2 regions of the Nocardia sp. NPDC056064 genome follow, and region 2 is predicted to be linked to the other one. Evidence: riboswitches for the same ligand, from Rfam matches in the RefSeq annotation. Region 2 holds a riboswitch; the other holds the start of a gene.

Region 1 (7,046 bases), 1.6 Mb from region 2:
ACTGGACCAACCGCGATCTCGCAGACCCAGGCGCCCACCTCACCGCAGGGTCGGTAGCCGACGACCTGGCCGACATCTGGCGCGATCTCCGCACCGGCCTCGACGCCCTCGACTCCGGATCCCACTGGCAGGACGTCACCTTCGACTGGCGCCTGTCCTACCTCGGCCACTGGGGCAACCACGCGGTCGCCGCCCTCCGCCCCCTCCATGCAGCCCTGCACGCCGACCTGTTCCAGTCGTGACAAGGGCGGATGGGATAGTCGGGGGGCGGATGGCTCGTCGGCCGGGGTCGAACCGGCGGCTGCCCGGTGCTGGCCGGGTGCTCTACCACTGAGCTACGACGAGGCATCCGCTGTGCCGCCGACCGGGCTCGAACCGGCGTCCATCCGGTGAAGAGCCGGATGCTCTACCACTGAGCTACAGCGGGCATGGTGATCGTGCCTCAGTCGGGGTGGGGGTGTCCAGTGGATTCTGGGAGGACGGAGGTGGGGATGCCGGCGGAAAGCTCTTGGGCGTGTGTGGCTTTGATGGGGTTTCCGCTGAAGGCACCGGCGCCGCGCAGCATGCCCGCCCAGACGGGGTCGGCTACGGCGACGCCGTGGACGAGCTCCGGGGTGGGGCGGAAGGTGCCGACCGGGCCGGGGGGTTTGGGGCCGGTCCAGCCCGTGCGGTGCGGGTCGATGCCCGCGATCTCGCAGAACTCGACGACCTGGGCCGCCGTGCAGGTCGCCCGGCCGTCGAGCACCTCCCAGGGCAGCGGCAGTGCCGCCCACACCTGGGTGTCGGGGTGCGGCCCGGAACCGGTGGCCAGGTGCCAGGCGGCCAGGTCGCCTGCCATCAGCATCATGGCCTTGCCGGGGCAGGCCACGTCGAGCAGACCGGTCGCGTCGGTGGCGGCCAGGCACGACAACCACGCCGCCCGCGCCGTGTTGTAGGCGCCGCAGAGCAGATTCCACGTCGAGGAATCGTTGCCGCGCCGGACGACCATCCGCTCGCGATCGAATTCGCTTGCCGCCCAGAGGCTCTCCAGCGCGGAAGCGGTCGACCGCATCGTGCGGAACCAGCGGCCGAGCAGCTCGCCGCGCTGCTCCTCGGTGAGGCGGGCCAGCACCTCCGGGGTGGGATAGGCCTGCGCGATCATCCACCAGTCGGTGTCGGCGGACCGGCGACAGCGCGCGAACAGCAGCTCGGCGATCTCGTCGAAGGGGTTGTCGCGGCCCGACAGCGTGAACTGGCGGCGCAGCTTGCGCTTGGCGGTGAAGTAGGCGATGAAGCACGCGGCGCCGGGATCGGCGCGGAAGCGGTCGAGGGTGAGTTCGGTGGCGAAACCCGTCTTGGCCAGCAGCGTCAGGTGCCGTTTGCGTTGCTCCATGTCCAGGGTGTGCGCCTTGCCCGTCACCCGGCGCAGCGCGCGGAAACGGCGGTTGTACTGGCGCTTGGAGATGTCCATCCCGGCGGCGGCCCGGTCGTGGCGGTTGAGCCGGTCGGCGAGGAAGTCCGGCCGTCCCGGATCGAAACCGATCGCAGCGCCGACCGCCTGCGCGAACGACAGCAGCGAGGCGGGCTCGTCGGCATCCACCTCGGCGGCGACATCGAACAGGCGGCTGGTGGCCGCCACCTGGCGTGCGCCGCCCACCGGCGACGCGAAATCATCGGGCAGAGAGGTCAACCCGTTCCATCGTCCGGCGACCCGCGCCACCTTGCCCAAGCGCCGGCGCTCGTCCTCCCCCAGCTCGTGCTTCAGCACGTACCAGACGAGCACGGCCACATTCTCCGGCCGAGGCCGGGCGTCCAAGGTCGCGTGCAGCTGAACCAACGCCTCGCCGGGCTCCAGCACCCCCGTATCCATGCCCCGAATCATCACAAGAAGGCCCGGGTGGCGGCAAACGTTTTCGCCGCCACCCGGGATCGGGTCAGGGATGGGTGGTGAACTCCTCGAAGGTGGGGGTGGGGAGTTTGAGTTGGGCGTGGATGTCACCGCCGAGGCCGAAGTGGCCGATGGCGCCGCCGTAGTTCTGCTGGTAGCTCTGCCAGAGGACTACGACGCTGATGACGCGGTTGGCGCCGGGGGTCGAAGGGTCGGGAAAGGGGTTGGGGAGGGTGGCCCGGTAGGTGGCGGTGCCGTCGGGGGCGGTGATGAAGACGTTGGGCACGCCGAGAGGGCCTGGGCGGGTGGGTGATTCGGGGTTCAGGTCGCCGGAGCGCAGGGACATGACCGTGTAGAGGGAGTCGGGGATCAGGCCGGTGAACTCGAAGGCGAAGTGGGCCGAGTGTTCGTCGTCGCTGAGCGAGACATCCAGGGTGCCACGGGCTTCCAGCCATTGACCGAGAGTGACGGGCTCGGTGAGTTTGCGGCCGTCCTCGGGACGCAGGTCGGGGATGGGGACCTCGTGGAAGGGGTAGCTCGGGCGGGTGACCGAGGCGGCTTCCGGGAGCTGGTCGGGCGCGAAGACCATCGGATAGTTGTTGGCGGGCAGGGGAAGTGGGAGCGTGTGCAGGACCAGTGCGCGGTCGTCGTCGGAGAGCTCCTCGGGTAGATCACGAACCACCGTGTAGGGCAGGTTCTCGCCGAACGGCGGCAGCGGGGTGTCGGCCGCGACCACGGCCCTGCCCCACCGGCGCGTCACCGTGCCGGCGGGACCTTCCTCGTTGAGGAAGCCGACTACGAGGAAATCGCCTGCGGCGTCCACTATTTCGCTGGGTGGATAGAGCGGGCCCTGGGTGGTCGGGGTCAGCTCGTAGCGACTTTTCACCATACGGATGCCACTTTTCGATCGTCGGAGAATTCGTTGCCCTCGGCGTCGCCGAGCCGGTCGCTGAGCAGTCGCCAGGTGCCGGAGCGCGCGGCCGCGACCAGCTTGGGGTCGTCGCCGCGGTAGGCCGGGCGGGCGACCAGCCAGAGGAAGGGCAGGTCGGTGGCGTGGTCGCCGTAGCCCCAGGTGTCGTTCACGCTGATCGCGTGTTCGCGCAGGTACTCGACCACCGCCTCGCCCTTGGCCGCGCCGATCATCGGCTTGCGCACCTCGCCGGTGAGCACGCCGTGCTCGTCGAGCAGGGGTTCGGTGGCGATGATGTGATCGGCCCCGACCGCCGCGGCGACCGGCGCGATCGCCGGGGCGAACGAACCCGACAGCAGCACCGTGCGCACGCCCGCCGCCGCGTGGTCGCGCAGGGCACGGACCGGCTCGGCGTAGAAGGCGGCTCCCCCGGCGGCGAACTCGTCGAACCAGCGCTGACCGGCCGCGACCAGCGCGGTGTACTCGACGCCGCGGTAGGTGCGGTAGTACTCGCGGTTGATGTCCCCGCGGGGGGCGCCCGCTTGGGCCCGCTGTTTGAGGTCGTCGGTGACGCGGGCGTACTCGGTGCCGTCGTCACCCTGTTCGGCGAGCCAGAAGCGCAGGAAGGTGAACATGGACTTGACCGTGATCACGGTCTCGTCCACGTCGAAGAACGCGGCTCCCGAACTCATGCTGCTTCCATTCGGCGTGCTCGGGCGCCCTCCGTGGTCACGCTCCGCTGCCGCCTCCGGGCGCTGACCGCTCACGCCGAGGCCTCGAGGTAGGCGTCGACCGCCTTGGCGGCCTTGGCGCGCTCGATCTGGGCGATCCGCTCGTTGGGCAGGGCGGTGAACTCGATGCGCGAGCTGGCGACGGGCTTGCCGAACTGGTGCACCTCGGTCTCGATCCGGAACTGCAGTTTGCCCGGGTCGTCGACGGAGACCGGCGTGAGCCGCGCGTGCAGGGTCGCGGGCAGCGGGAACAGGAACGAGGTGAACCGCAGGTCCACGTTGTTCCAGACGATGTAGAAGTGCTCCTGCGGGCGGCGCACGCCGTATTCGAGTTCGAAGGCGGCCAGGAACAGCTGGCGCACCGCCTCGATCACCACGATGCCCTGCACGTGCTCACCGGTCTGGTGGTCCAGGAGCAGTTCGTTGTCGCCGTCCAGGCGCAGATCGGCCTGGAAGACGTTCTCCTCGGTCCTGGTGAGGCCCGCCAGCAGCACATTGGAGTGCTGGTACTTGTGCACGTGGTGCCTGCGCGCGGGCTCGGCGATCTCGCCGACGACCCGCACCCGCAGGTGCGGCGCGTGCACCGCGGCCACGTGCTCGAGATAGTCGAGATCGTGCCGGGTGACGCCCTGCCCCAGGTGAACGGCCAGTTCCTGACTCGCGGGCAATCGCCCGCCGCGCAGCAACGCGACCAGTCCGGACACGGTGTGCACCCGGTCGTCGGCGGAGATGCCGAGGAATCGGTCACCGACCACCACGTACGCGGTGGTCACGGTGGAGTCGAGCTGGACTACAGACATGGATAGACCTCCAGAAGGACGCTTATGGCGAGCAAGACGCCTCACCATCCGGTCGTCACCCGGAGCACCCCGCCGCCGATGGAGGGTTGCCGCCCAGCTAGCCGGGGCTCGATGCTGGAACTCGTGACCGTCGAATCGAAAGGTATTCGGCCGCAATATTTTTGAACAGCGTTCGGAGCAGGGTGCAAATAATCCACCCACGGTACGAGGATCGGCCCCCGCCGGGCGCCTATGCTGAGCGTTACCGAACGTCACACGATCCCGGAGGCAACGTTGCCGAACAATCTCGAAGCCAGCATCGACATCGCCGCATCGCCGGAGAAGGTGTGGGCGGTGCTCGCCGATCTCAAGCGGATGCCCGAGCTGAGCCCGACGACGTGGAAGATGATCGCGCTGGGCGGAGTGCGGGTCGGCGCGCTGACGGTGAACGTCAACAAGGACGGCTGGAAGGTGTGGCCGACCACCTCGCGCATCGTCGCCTTCGAGCCGAACAAGACCCTGGCCTTCCGGATGCTGGAGAACCGCACCGTGTGGCGCTACGAGCTCGAGCCGACCGCGGGCGGCACCCGCGTGGTGGAGACCCGCACCGTCGACCCCAAGGGCATCCCCGCCCCCGTGCGCACGCTGGTCAACGCCGCCGCCGGTGGTGAGGACAAGTTCGAGGCCGACCTGGTCTCGGGCATGCAGGAGACCCTGGCGCGGGTGAAGGCCGCCGCCGAACGCTAGGCCACTCGTCACGAGAGCCCGCCGGATGCTTCCGGCGGGCTCTCGCCGTTTCAGGGCAGGTCGGCGCGGATCTCGTCGAGTGCCTCCGCCGTGCGGACGAGCATGGCGGTGAGCGCGGTCAGCTCCTCGGCGGTGAAGCGTTGCGCGAGGGTGCGCTCGACCGCGATGGCGCGGACGTCGGCGTCGGCCGTGAGTTCCCGGCCGGCCTCGGTGAGCCGGGTTTCCAGGATGTTCTTGTGCCATTCGTGCGGCGTCCGCTCGACCAGGCCGCGGTCCTGGAGGTTGGTCAGGACGGTGTTCATCGTGGGCGGGGTGACGCCGACCAGCCGGGCCAGCGCGGCGGCGGAGATGCCGGGATGCTCGGCGAGGCTCAGCAGGGCGCTGTACTGCGGGACGGTCAGGCCTGCCGGTTTGAGCGCGGCGGTCTTGGTCGCCATCAGGGCCTGTTCGGCGCGCTTGAGGTACGAACCGAGCCGGTCGGCGGCGGGCATGGACGTCATGGGTGCATGGTATCCGGTCGTCATTCGATAACTATCTTGACGATCATAAAGGTTCTAATCTATGTTTTAGCTCATCACTAGATGTCTGGATTTACCTCACTGAGAGGCTTCATCATGATCAGGACCACCGCCGTTGTCGCCTTGGCCGCCTGCTGCCTGGCCGTCACGGGGTGCGGCGAGCCCGCTGCCGCCGTCACGCTGAGCACTGCCTACGAGCTGCCCGGGACCGCCGTGTATCCCGAGGGGATCGGGCTCGACGCACGCACCGGCGATACCTATGTGGGGTCGTTCGCCGACGGGTCGGTCTATCGCGCCGCGGCCGGGGCGACGCGCGCCGAGGTGTTCCTGCCCGCGGGCGCGGATGGGCGCGAGACCGCGAACGGGGTGAAGGTCGACGCCGAGGGGCGGCTGTGGGTGATCGATTCCGGGGTGGGGGTCGCGGTGTACGACACCGGGTCGCGGGCGCTGCTGGCCCGGTTCACCGTGCCCGGTGACGGGCCGCGGTTCGTCAACGATCTGGACTTCGGCGGTGACGGGTCGGCCTATCTCACCGACAGTGTGCGCAATGTGGTCTATCGGGTGTCACCGGAGCAACAGCGTTCGGGCGGTGGTGAATTCGCGGTCGCCGCCGATCTCGGGCCCGCGGGGGCGCGCGAGCTCAACGGCATCGTCGTCGATCGGGCGGGGAACTATCTGCTGGTGGTGGCGATGTCGGCGGGCGAGCTGTATCGCGTCGACCTCGCCGGTGGCCCGGTTCAGCGGGTGAGCCTGGTCGGTGGCGACGCGCGCCACGGTGACGGACTGGAATTGCGGGACGACACCCTGTGGGTGGTCCACAACACCGATCACGCGATCAGCCGGTGGACCCTCACCGACCACGGCGCCACCGCCACCCGCGAGAGCGAATTCCGCGCCCCCGCCCTGAACATCCCCACCACCATGGTGCATGTGGGCGATCGGGCGCTGATCGTCTCCTCGCAGTTCGACAAGGGTGGTCCGCTGGGTGCGGAGGGAACGCCGGGGCCGTTCGTGGTTTCGGCGGTCGACGGACTCTAGCCGGAGACGAATTCGCGCAGTACAGAGACGAATTCGTCGGGTTGTTCGACCTGCGGGGAATGACCGGCGTGCTCGACCAGGTGGGTGCGCGCGCCCGCCGCGGCGTAGCGGGCCAGGGTCTGGGTGCTGTCGTAGAGCTGGTCGTGACGACCGTGCACGGCCAGGACCGGCTGGGTCAGGGCGGCGGCACGGGCGTCGAGCGGATCGGCGGCGAAATCCTCGGCGCGGGCGCCGACGGCGTAGGCCAGGGCGGCGGGGACCGCGGTGCGGAAGTCGCGCACCGCCGCGTCGGCCAGGCCGGGCGCCGAACCCCAGCGGAACCGCGGGGCGAAGGCGGTGCGGTTGGCCAGGCGGATCACCGCGCCCGGCGTCCAGCGCTGGGCCAGCCGGACCGACCAGGGCCGGACCACCCAACGCGCCGCGGCGGGGATGCTCGCGGCCACGTAATCCGGGGCC
Region 2 (7,046 bases):
CGCAGTCATCTGCCGATGACCGTGGTGACCGCGCTGATCATCGTCGCCGTGGGGTTCGTCGCGTGGGATCGCTGGCGTCGTGGGGCGCTCATCTTCGGTAGTGCCGCGCTGGTGGCGGCGGCCTTCCGGCTGTGCCTGCCGACGGTGCAGGTGGGGCTGCTCGCGGTGCGCAGCAAGCCGTTCGACGTGGCCGCGCTGACCGCGCTGGGCAGTTCCATCGTCTTCCTGGCGGCCACTATCAACACCCTCGGCGTCAGCTGACGAAACGACCGCGCCCGGGCGTGGACGCGGTCGTCGGGATCAGGCGGAGGCGATGGACCCTTCCCACAGACTGCGCGTGCCCTTGCTGCCGTAGCGTTCGCGGGCCTCGGCGGGAGTGATCGTGGCCCGGTCCCGCGGCGGCGCGGCGGTGGCGTGCGCGGCCAGGATCTGCCCGGTCAGCTTCGCGACGTACGGACTGGCCAGGATCAGCCCCCGGTTACCGCGCAGCGCCGTGGCCCACACCAGCGCCTTCCACGGCAGCCGCGCCGAGACGTCGACGACGCGCGGCAGGTCGAACCGGCCGAGCTCGCGCATCCAGGTGGGCAGCGTCGCGATCGTCGCCAGCGACAGCACCCGCCCGCCCGCCGCGAACGTCAGGCCCTTGTCCACCGACGGCCACAGCAGGTAGTGCATCGCCCGCACGGCCCGCTCGCTGACGCACAGCTGCGGCCGCATCCGCGCGAAATAGGCGCGCACCTCCTCGCGATTGCGCGGCACATCGGCGGGCTTGCAGGTCTGCAACTCGGCGGCGATCACGCAGTCGGCCCAGTACCGGTCCTCCTCGGCCGGGCTCAGCGGGCCGGGGCCGAACATCTCGTAGGCCTTGAGCACCGAATGCCAGCCGGTGACGTGGATCCACAGCTGGGATTCGGGATTGTTGGCGCTGTAGCGCTTGCCGCTGATGGGTTCGATGCCCGTCATCGGCGCGTGCACCTTCATCAGGTGCTCGGCGGCCTGGATGGCGGTGCGGCCGTCACCGAGGGCGACCAGCAGGAAGTAGGACAGCGTGTGGTCGAGACGGGTCGCGGGATTGTCGTAGATCCCGTGCGAGTCGGCCACCGCGGCGGTGAGGAACGGGTCGAAGTGCTCGAGGGTGACCGCGCGCTGGAATCCGATCAGCGCGGTCGGCGCCGCCCACACCTTCCAGGTGGGGGAGTCCGGGCCGAAGAAGCCGTAGTCGTCGCGGCGCAGGGAAGTCGGATCGAAGGCCATGCACGTGCTCCTTTGCAGTGCCGAGGCGAACCTCACAGGTGAATACAACGCAACCGTAGCAATTGTGCGGATCGAATACAACGGTTGTGTAGGATTTGTCCGGATGGGTGACCGGTAACGTTCGGAGGGTGAAGGGAGGTCCCGTGACCGCCACGCAGGAACAGCGGCCCCGGCGCCGCTACGCCCCGCGACTGCCGCCGCACGAACGCCGGGCCCAGCTGCTCGACGCCGCGTTCGCGGTCCTGGGCCGTGCCGAACTGCACGAGCTGAGCATGGAGGCCGTCGCCCAGGAAGCCGGGGTCGGCAAGCCGGTGCTCTATACCGTTTTCAAGACCAGGGCCGAACTGGTCGAAGCGCTGCTGGAACGGGAGCGCGAACGCGGCCTGGCGCAGATCGCCGACACCCTGCCCGCCGACCTGGACGGCACCGAACCGGTCGTCGCCGCCTCGGCGACGGTGGAGGCGTTCGTGGGTCTGGCGCTGGAGAACCCGACGCGCTGGCGGCTCATCCTGGCCACCCCGGCCAGCGCCCCCGACGAATACCGGGCCGCCCTGCGTGCCTCGCGCGCCGATATCCTCGCTCGCGCGCAGGCGCTGGTCGAGGTCGGTATCGCGCTCTCACCGCGCTGGTCGGGCATGGACGCGGCGCTGCTGGCGAACGCCACGCTCACCGTGGCCGAGATGCTCGGCCGCCTGGCCGTGAGCGATCCCCACGAGTACCCGCGCGAACGACTTCAGGATTTCGTCCGCTCGGTGGTGGCCCTGCTGCCGGGGCTGCCGGGCCGGTAACGACTGCGGCTCAGCGGTTCTCGCGCGCCATCCGGATCGTCTCGGTGAGCAGCTTGGCGACGGCGGCGGCCTCGGTGAGAAATCCGTCGTGCCCGTCCCGGGAGTGCACGATCTCCAGACCCGCGCAGCCGGGCAGACCTTCGGCCAGCTCGGCCTGAGTGTGCAAGGGGTACAGGCGATCCGAGTCGACCCCGCCCACCACGCACGGCACCGGCGTTGAGGCCAGCGCGGCGGCGACCCCGCCGCGTCCGCGCCCGATGTCGTGGCGGTTCATCGCCTCGCTGAGCAGCACGTAGGTGGCCGGATCGAACCGCTGACACAGCTTCTCGGCCTGGTGCTCGAGATAGCTCTGCACCGCGTAGCGGCCGCCGGTCCACGGGTCCTCGTCGCCCTGGGCCTGATTGGCGAAGCGGTGGTCGAGTTCGCCCTCGGTGCGGTAGGTCAGGTGCGCGATGCGCCGGGCCAGGCCCATGCCGGTCATCGGCGCGCGGCCGGTGCCGTGGTAGTCACCGCCCTGCCAGTCCGGGTCGGACCGGATGACGGCCATCTGCGTGGTCTGGGTACCGATCTGATCGGCGGTGGCCCTGGCGCCCACGGCCAGCACCAGCGCGGCCGAGACCCGCTCCGGGCTGCCGATGATCCACTCCAGCACCCGCATGCCGCCCATCGACCCGCCGACCACCGCGCCGAGCCGCTCGATGCCGAGCAGGTCGAGCAGCTGCGCCTCGGCGGTCACCTGGTCACGGATGGTCAGGCCGGGAAAACGCGCGCCCCACGGCTTTCCGTCGGGGGCGATGCTGGACGGGCCGGTGCTGCCCTTGCAGCCGCCGAGCACGTTGGTGGCGATCACACACCATTCGTCGGTGTCGATCGGCGCACCGGGGCCGACCATGCCCTCCCACCAGCCCGGCGCGGGATTGTCCGGGCTGGCGATGACGGCGGAGTCGCCGGTGAGCGCGTGCTCGACCAGCACCACATTGTCCAGGGTGGGCGAGAGCTCGCCCCAGCGTTGCACCGCGAGCCGCACATCGGGGACCACGGCGCCGTTCTCCAGCGTCACGTCCCCGATGGCGACCACGCCGAGTCGCCCGTCCGGGGGCGGCAGAGCCACCCCGGAGCCGGGTCGGGCGATCGGCGATTCGGTGCTCACAGTCACGTCGTCGCCGCCGCGAAACCGGCCCGCAGATCGGCCAGGATGTCGTCGATGCCCTCGATACCCACCGCGAGCCGCACCAGCCCCGGAGACACGCCTGCGGCCAGCTGCTCCTCCGGCGTCAACTGCGAGTGCGTGGTCGAGGCCGGGTGAATCACGAGAGAACGCACATCACCGATGTTAGCGACATGGCTGTGCAGGCTCAGAGCGTCCACGAACTTCTTGCCCGCGTCGACGCCACCGGCCAGGTCGAAGGCCACGATCGCGCCCGCGCCCTTGGGGGCCAGCTGCGTGATCCGCTCGTGCCAGGGCGAGGACTCGAGGCCCGCGTAGTACACCTTCTCCACGCCCGGCTGCTCGGCGACGAACTTCGCCACGGCCTCGGCGTTGGCCACGTGCCGTTCCACCCGCAGGCTCAGCGTCTCGATGCCCTGGGCGATGAGGAAGGCGTTGAACGGCGAGACCGCCGCACCCAGATCGCGCAGCAGCTGCACGCGGGCCTTGAGCGCGTAGGCGGGCGCGCCCAGGTCGGCGAAGACCGCGCCGTGGTAGCTCGGGTCCGGCTCGGTGAAGCCGGGGAAACGGGCGTTGCCCTCGGCGTCGCGCACGGTCCAGTCGAAGGTGCCACCGTCGACGATCACGCCCGCGACGGCCGCGCCGTGCCCGCCCAGGTACTTGGTGGCCGAGTGCACGACGATGTCGGCGCCGTGGGCCAGCGGCTGGATCAGGTACGGGGTGGCGACGGTGTTGTCGACGATCAGCGGCAGACCCGCGGCGTGCGCGACGGCGGCGATACCGGGGATGTCGAACACCGCGCTGCTCGGGTTGGCGATGGTCTCGCCGTAGAAGGCCTTGGTGTTGGGCCGGATGGCGGCCTGCCACTGGGCCAGGTCGTCGGGGTCCTCGACGAAGGAGACCTCGATGCCCAGCTTGGGCAGCGAGTAGTGGAACAGGTTGTAGGTGCCGCCGTAGAGGTGCGGGCTGGACACGATGTGGTCACCGGCGCCCGCCAGGTTCAGGATCGCGTAGGTCTCGGCGGCCTGGCCCGAGGCCAGCAACAGCGCGGCGACACCACCCTCGAGCGCGGCGATGCGCTGCTCCACCGCGTCCTGGGTGGGGTTCATGATCCGGGTGTAGATGTTGCCCGGTTCGGCGAGCCCGAACAGCGCGGCGGCGTGATCGGTGTCGCGGAAGGTGTAGGAGGTGGTCTGGTAGATCGGCAGGGCCCGCGCGTTGGTGCTCGCGTCGGGGGCCTGGCCGGCGTGGATCTGCTTGGTCTCGAAGGTCCAGTTCTCGGGCAGGGCAGAGTCGGTCATGAAAGTGCTCCAGGGTTGTGCGCCGGGGAATTCGTCAACTGGGTCGGATCGACGGACAACAACACATGGGGGCCTCCTGGGATGCGCGCTTGCCCTCGACCTTCGAGAGCCCGGTCATCACCCGGAGCACCCCACCGCAACTGGAGGGTTGCCGACCAGCGAGCCGGGGCTTGACGCTGGTACTCATGACCTTGCCGTCATGTTAACCGGACAAGCCCCCACACGGAAACTTCCCGGCTGAACGTAGCCTGGATCACGTCGCGATCGGCACAGTCCCGCACAGCGGGCCCTCCCATCGCGGTGAGGTCCCGGGCAGCAGTACGCTTGTCTTGTTTGCACCACACGTCCCGCCGACAACGCGGGGCATATACGTTGTCTGTTGGAACAGCTGGGGTCCGCTCACAAGCGTGTTCGCCTGGCCGTGCAATGAGGGCACCATCCTAGGAGGACACGAAGATCCATGTCCAAGATCAAGGTTGAAGGTACCGTCGTAGAACTCGACGGCGACGAGATGACCCGGATCATCTGGCAGTTCATCAAGGACAAGCTGATCCACCCGTATCTCGACGTGAACCTCGAGTATTACGACCTCGGCATCGAGTATCGCGACAAGACAGACGACCAGGTCACCGTCGACGCCGCGAACGCCATCAAGAAGCACGGCGTCGGCGTCAAATGCGCCACCATCACCCCCGACGAAGCGCGGGTGAAGGAGTTCGGCCTCAAGAAGATGTGGCGCTCGCCCAACGGCACCATCCGTAACATCCTGGGTGGCACCATCTTCCGCGCGCCGATCATCATCTCCAACGTGCCCCGCCTGGTGCCCGGCTGGACCAAGCCGATCATCATCGGCCGCCACGCCTTCGGCGACCAGTACCGCGCCACCGACTTCAAGGTCTTCGAGGCGGGCACCGTCACGCTGACCTTCACCCCGGAGGACGGCGGCGAGCCGATCGTGCACGAGGTCGTGAAGATGCCGGAGGACGGCGGCGTCGTCATGGGCATGTACAACTTCAAGAAGTCCATCGAGGACTTCGCGCGCGCCTCGTTCAACTACGGCCTGCAGCAGAACTACCCGGTGTACCTCTCCACGAAGAACACCATCCTCAAGGCCTACGACGGCATGTTCAAGGACACCTTCCAGGAAGTCTTCGACGCCGAGTTCAAGGCCGAGTTCGACGCGGCGGGCCTGACCTACGAGCACCGCCTGATCGACGACATGGTCGCCTCCTCCATGAAGTGGGAGGGCGGCTACGTCTGGGCCTGCAAGAACTACGACGGCGACGTGCAGTCCGACACCGTGGCCCAGGGCTTCGGCTCGCTCGGCCTGATGACCTCGGTGCTGCTCACCCCGGACGGCAAGACCTGTGAAGCGGAGGCCGCACACGGCACCGTCACCCGGCACTACCGTCAGCACCAGCAGGGCAAGCCGACCTCGACCAACCCGATCGCGTCGATCTTCGCCTGGACCCGCGGCCTCGAACACCGCGGCAAGCTGGACAACACCCCCGAGGTGATCGGCTTCGCGCAGACGCTCGAAGACGTGGTCATCAAGACCGTCGAGGGTGGGCAGATGACCAAGGACCTGGCGCTGCTCGTCGGCGGCGATCAGGGCTACCTGAGCACCGAGGAGTTCCTGGGTGCCTTGGACGCAAATTTGGCCCGCACCCTGAAGTGAGCCTTTCCGCCTCTGGCCGATAGGGGGCTGCGTCGGCAGCCCCACGGTGAGGTGGGAGCGTTCGCTCAGCCCGGTGAGTTACCCGTGTTCTCGCGAGAACAGTGGGTTGCTCGCCGGGCTGTGTCGTTTCCGGGTGGGGTAACTCACGGTCGTCCCGGGATGCGCGGGGCCGGGACTCGCCGTTGCATGGAGGCGTGACTTCTTCCCTCTCCGCCGCCGACCGCGTGGCGCCACGCACCAGCTGGCACATTCCCGCGATGCTGGCGCTGGCGCTGGGTGGATTCGGGATCGGCACCACCGAGTTCGTGACCATGGGACTGCTGCCCGATATCGCCGCCGACTTCCGGATCACCGAGCCCACGGCCGGTCACGCGGTGTCGGCGTACGCGCTCGGCGTGGTCGTCGGGGCGCCGTTGATCGCCGCGCTGTGTGCCCGGGTGCCCAGGAAGAAGCTGCTCATCGCCCTGATGGCCGCGTTCACCGTCGGCAATGCCGCGACCGTGCTCGCCCCCACCTTCGGTTCGCTCGTCGCGGCCCGGTTCGTATCCGGATTGCCGCACGGCGCCTACTTCGGTGTCGCCTCGCTGGCGGCCGCCACGCTCGCGCCCGCCGGGCAGCGGGCCAAGGCGGTGGCCGCGGTGATGCTCGGATTGAGCGTGGCCAATGTGGTCGGTGTGCCCGGGGCGACCTGGCTCGGCCAGCATCTGGGCTGGCGGGACGCCTACGTGGTGGTCGCGATCATCGGCGTGGCGACCGTGGCCGCGCTGTGGCGGTTCGTGCCACCGCTGACCACCATGACCATCACCGATCCGCGCACCGAACTCGGCGCGCTGCGCCGCCCCCAGGTGCTGCTCACC

Evidence for each region. Region 2 has a riboswitch for S-adenosylmethionine ahead of ACFC06_RS22940 (bifunctional o-acetylhomoserine/o-acetylserine sulfhydrylase). Riboswitches for the same ligand answer to the same signal wherever they lie in the genome.
Region 1: it holds a riboswitch for S-adenosylmethionine, as region 2 does, so the genes downstream of both, ACFC06_RS15520 (AfsA-related hotdog domain-containing protein) here and ACFC06_RS22940 (bifunctional o-acetylhomoserine/o-acetylserine sulfhydrylase) in region 2, are expected to answer to the same signal.

Annotation. Positions count from the first base shown of each region.
Region 1 covers NZ_JBHJWO010000001.1:3,372,673-3,379,718, forward strand. Annotated here, with positions in the region: gene ACFC06_RS15490 (DUF5063 domain-containing protein) at 1-242, shown strand, start outside; tRNA gene ACFC06_RS15495 (tRNA-OTHER) at 275-345, opposite strand; tRNA gene ACFC06_RS15500 (tRNA-Lys) at 356-428, opposite strand; gene ACFC06_RS15505 (hypothetical protein) at 443-1,849, opposite strand; gene ACFC06_RS15510 (hypothetical protein) at 1,914-2,756, opposite strand; gene ACFC06_RS15515 (HAD family hydrolase) at 2,750-3,469, opposite strand; gene ACFC06_RS15520 (AfsA-related hotdog domain-containing protein) at 3,541-4,308, opposite strand; SAM riboswitch class IV at 4,322-4,437, opposite strand; gene ACFC06_RS15525 (SRPBCC family protein) at 4,582-5,034, shown strand; gene ACFC06_RS15530 (MarR family winged helix-turn-helix transcriptional regulator) at 5,085-5,534, opposite strand; gene ACFC06_RS15535 (SMP-30/gluconolactonase/LRE family protein) at 5,649-6,590, shown strand; gene ACFC06_RS15540 (alpha/beta fold hydrolase) at 6,587-7,046, opposite strand, start outside.
Region 2 covers NZ_JBHJWO010000001.1:4,952,060-4,959,105, forward strand. Annotated here, with positions in the region: gene ACFC06_RS22920 (DUF3017 domain-containing protein) at 16-261, shown strand; gene ACFC06_RS22925 (oxygenase MpaB family protein) at 301-1,254, opposite strand; gene ACFC06_RS22930 (TetR/AcrR family transcriptional regulator) at 1,398-2,042, shown strand; gene ACFC06_RS22935 (homoserine O-acetyltransferase) at 2,053-3,153, opposite strand; gene ACFC06_RS22940 (bifunctional o-acetylhomoserine/o-acetylserine sulfhydrylase) at 3,195-4,511, opposite strand; SAM riboswitch class IV at 4,592-4,702, opposite strand; gene ACFC06_RS22945 (NADP-dependent isocitrate dehydrogenase) at 4,972-6,189, shown strand; gene ACFC06_RS22950 (MFS transporter) at 6,384-7,046, shown strand, end outside.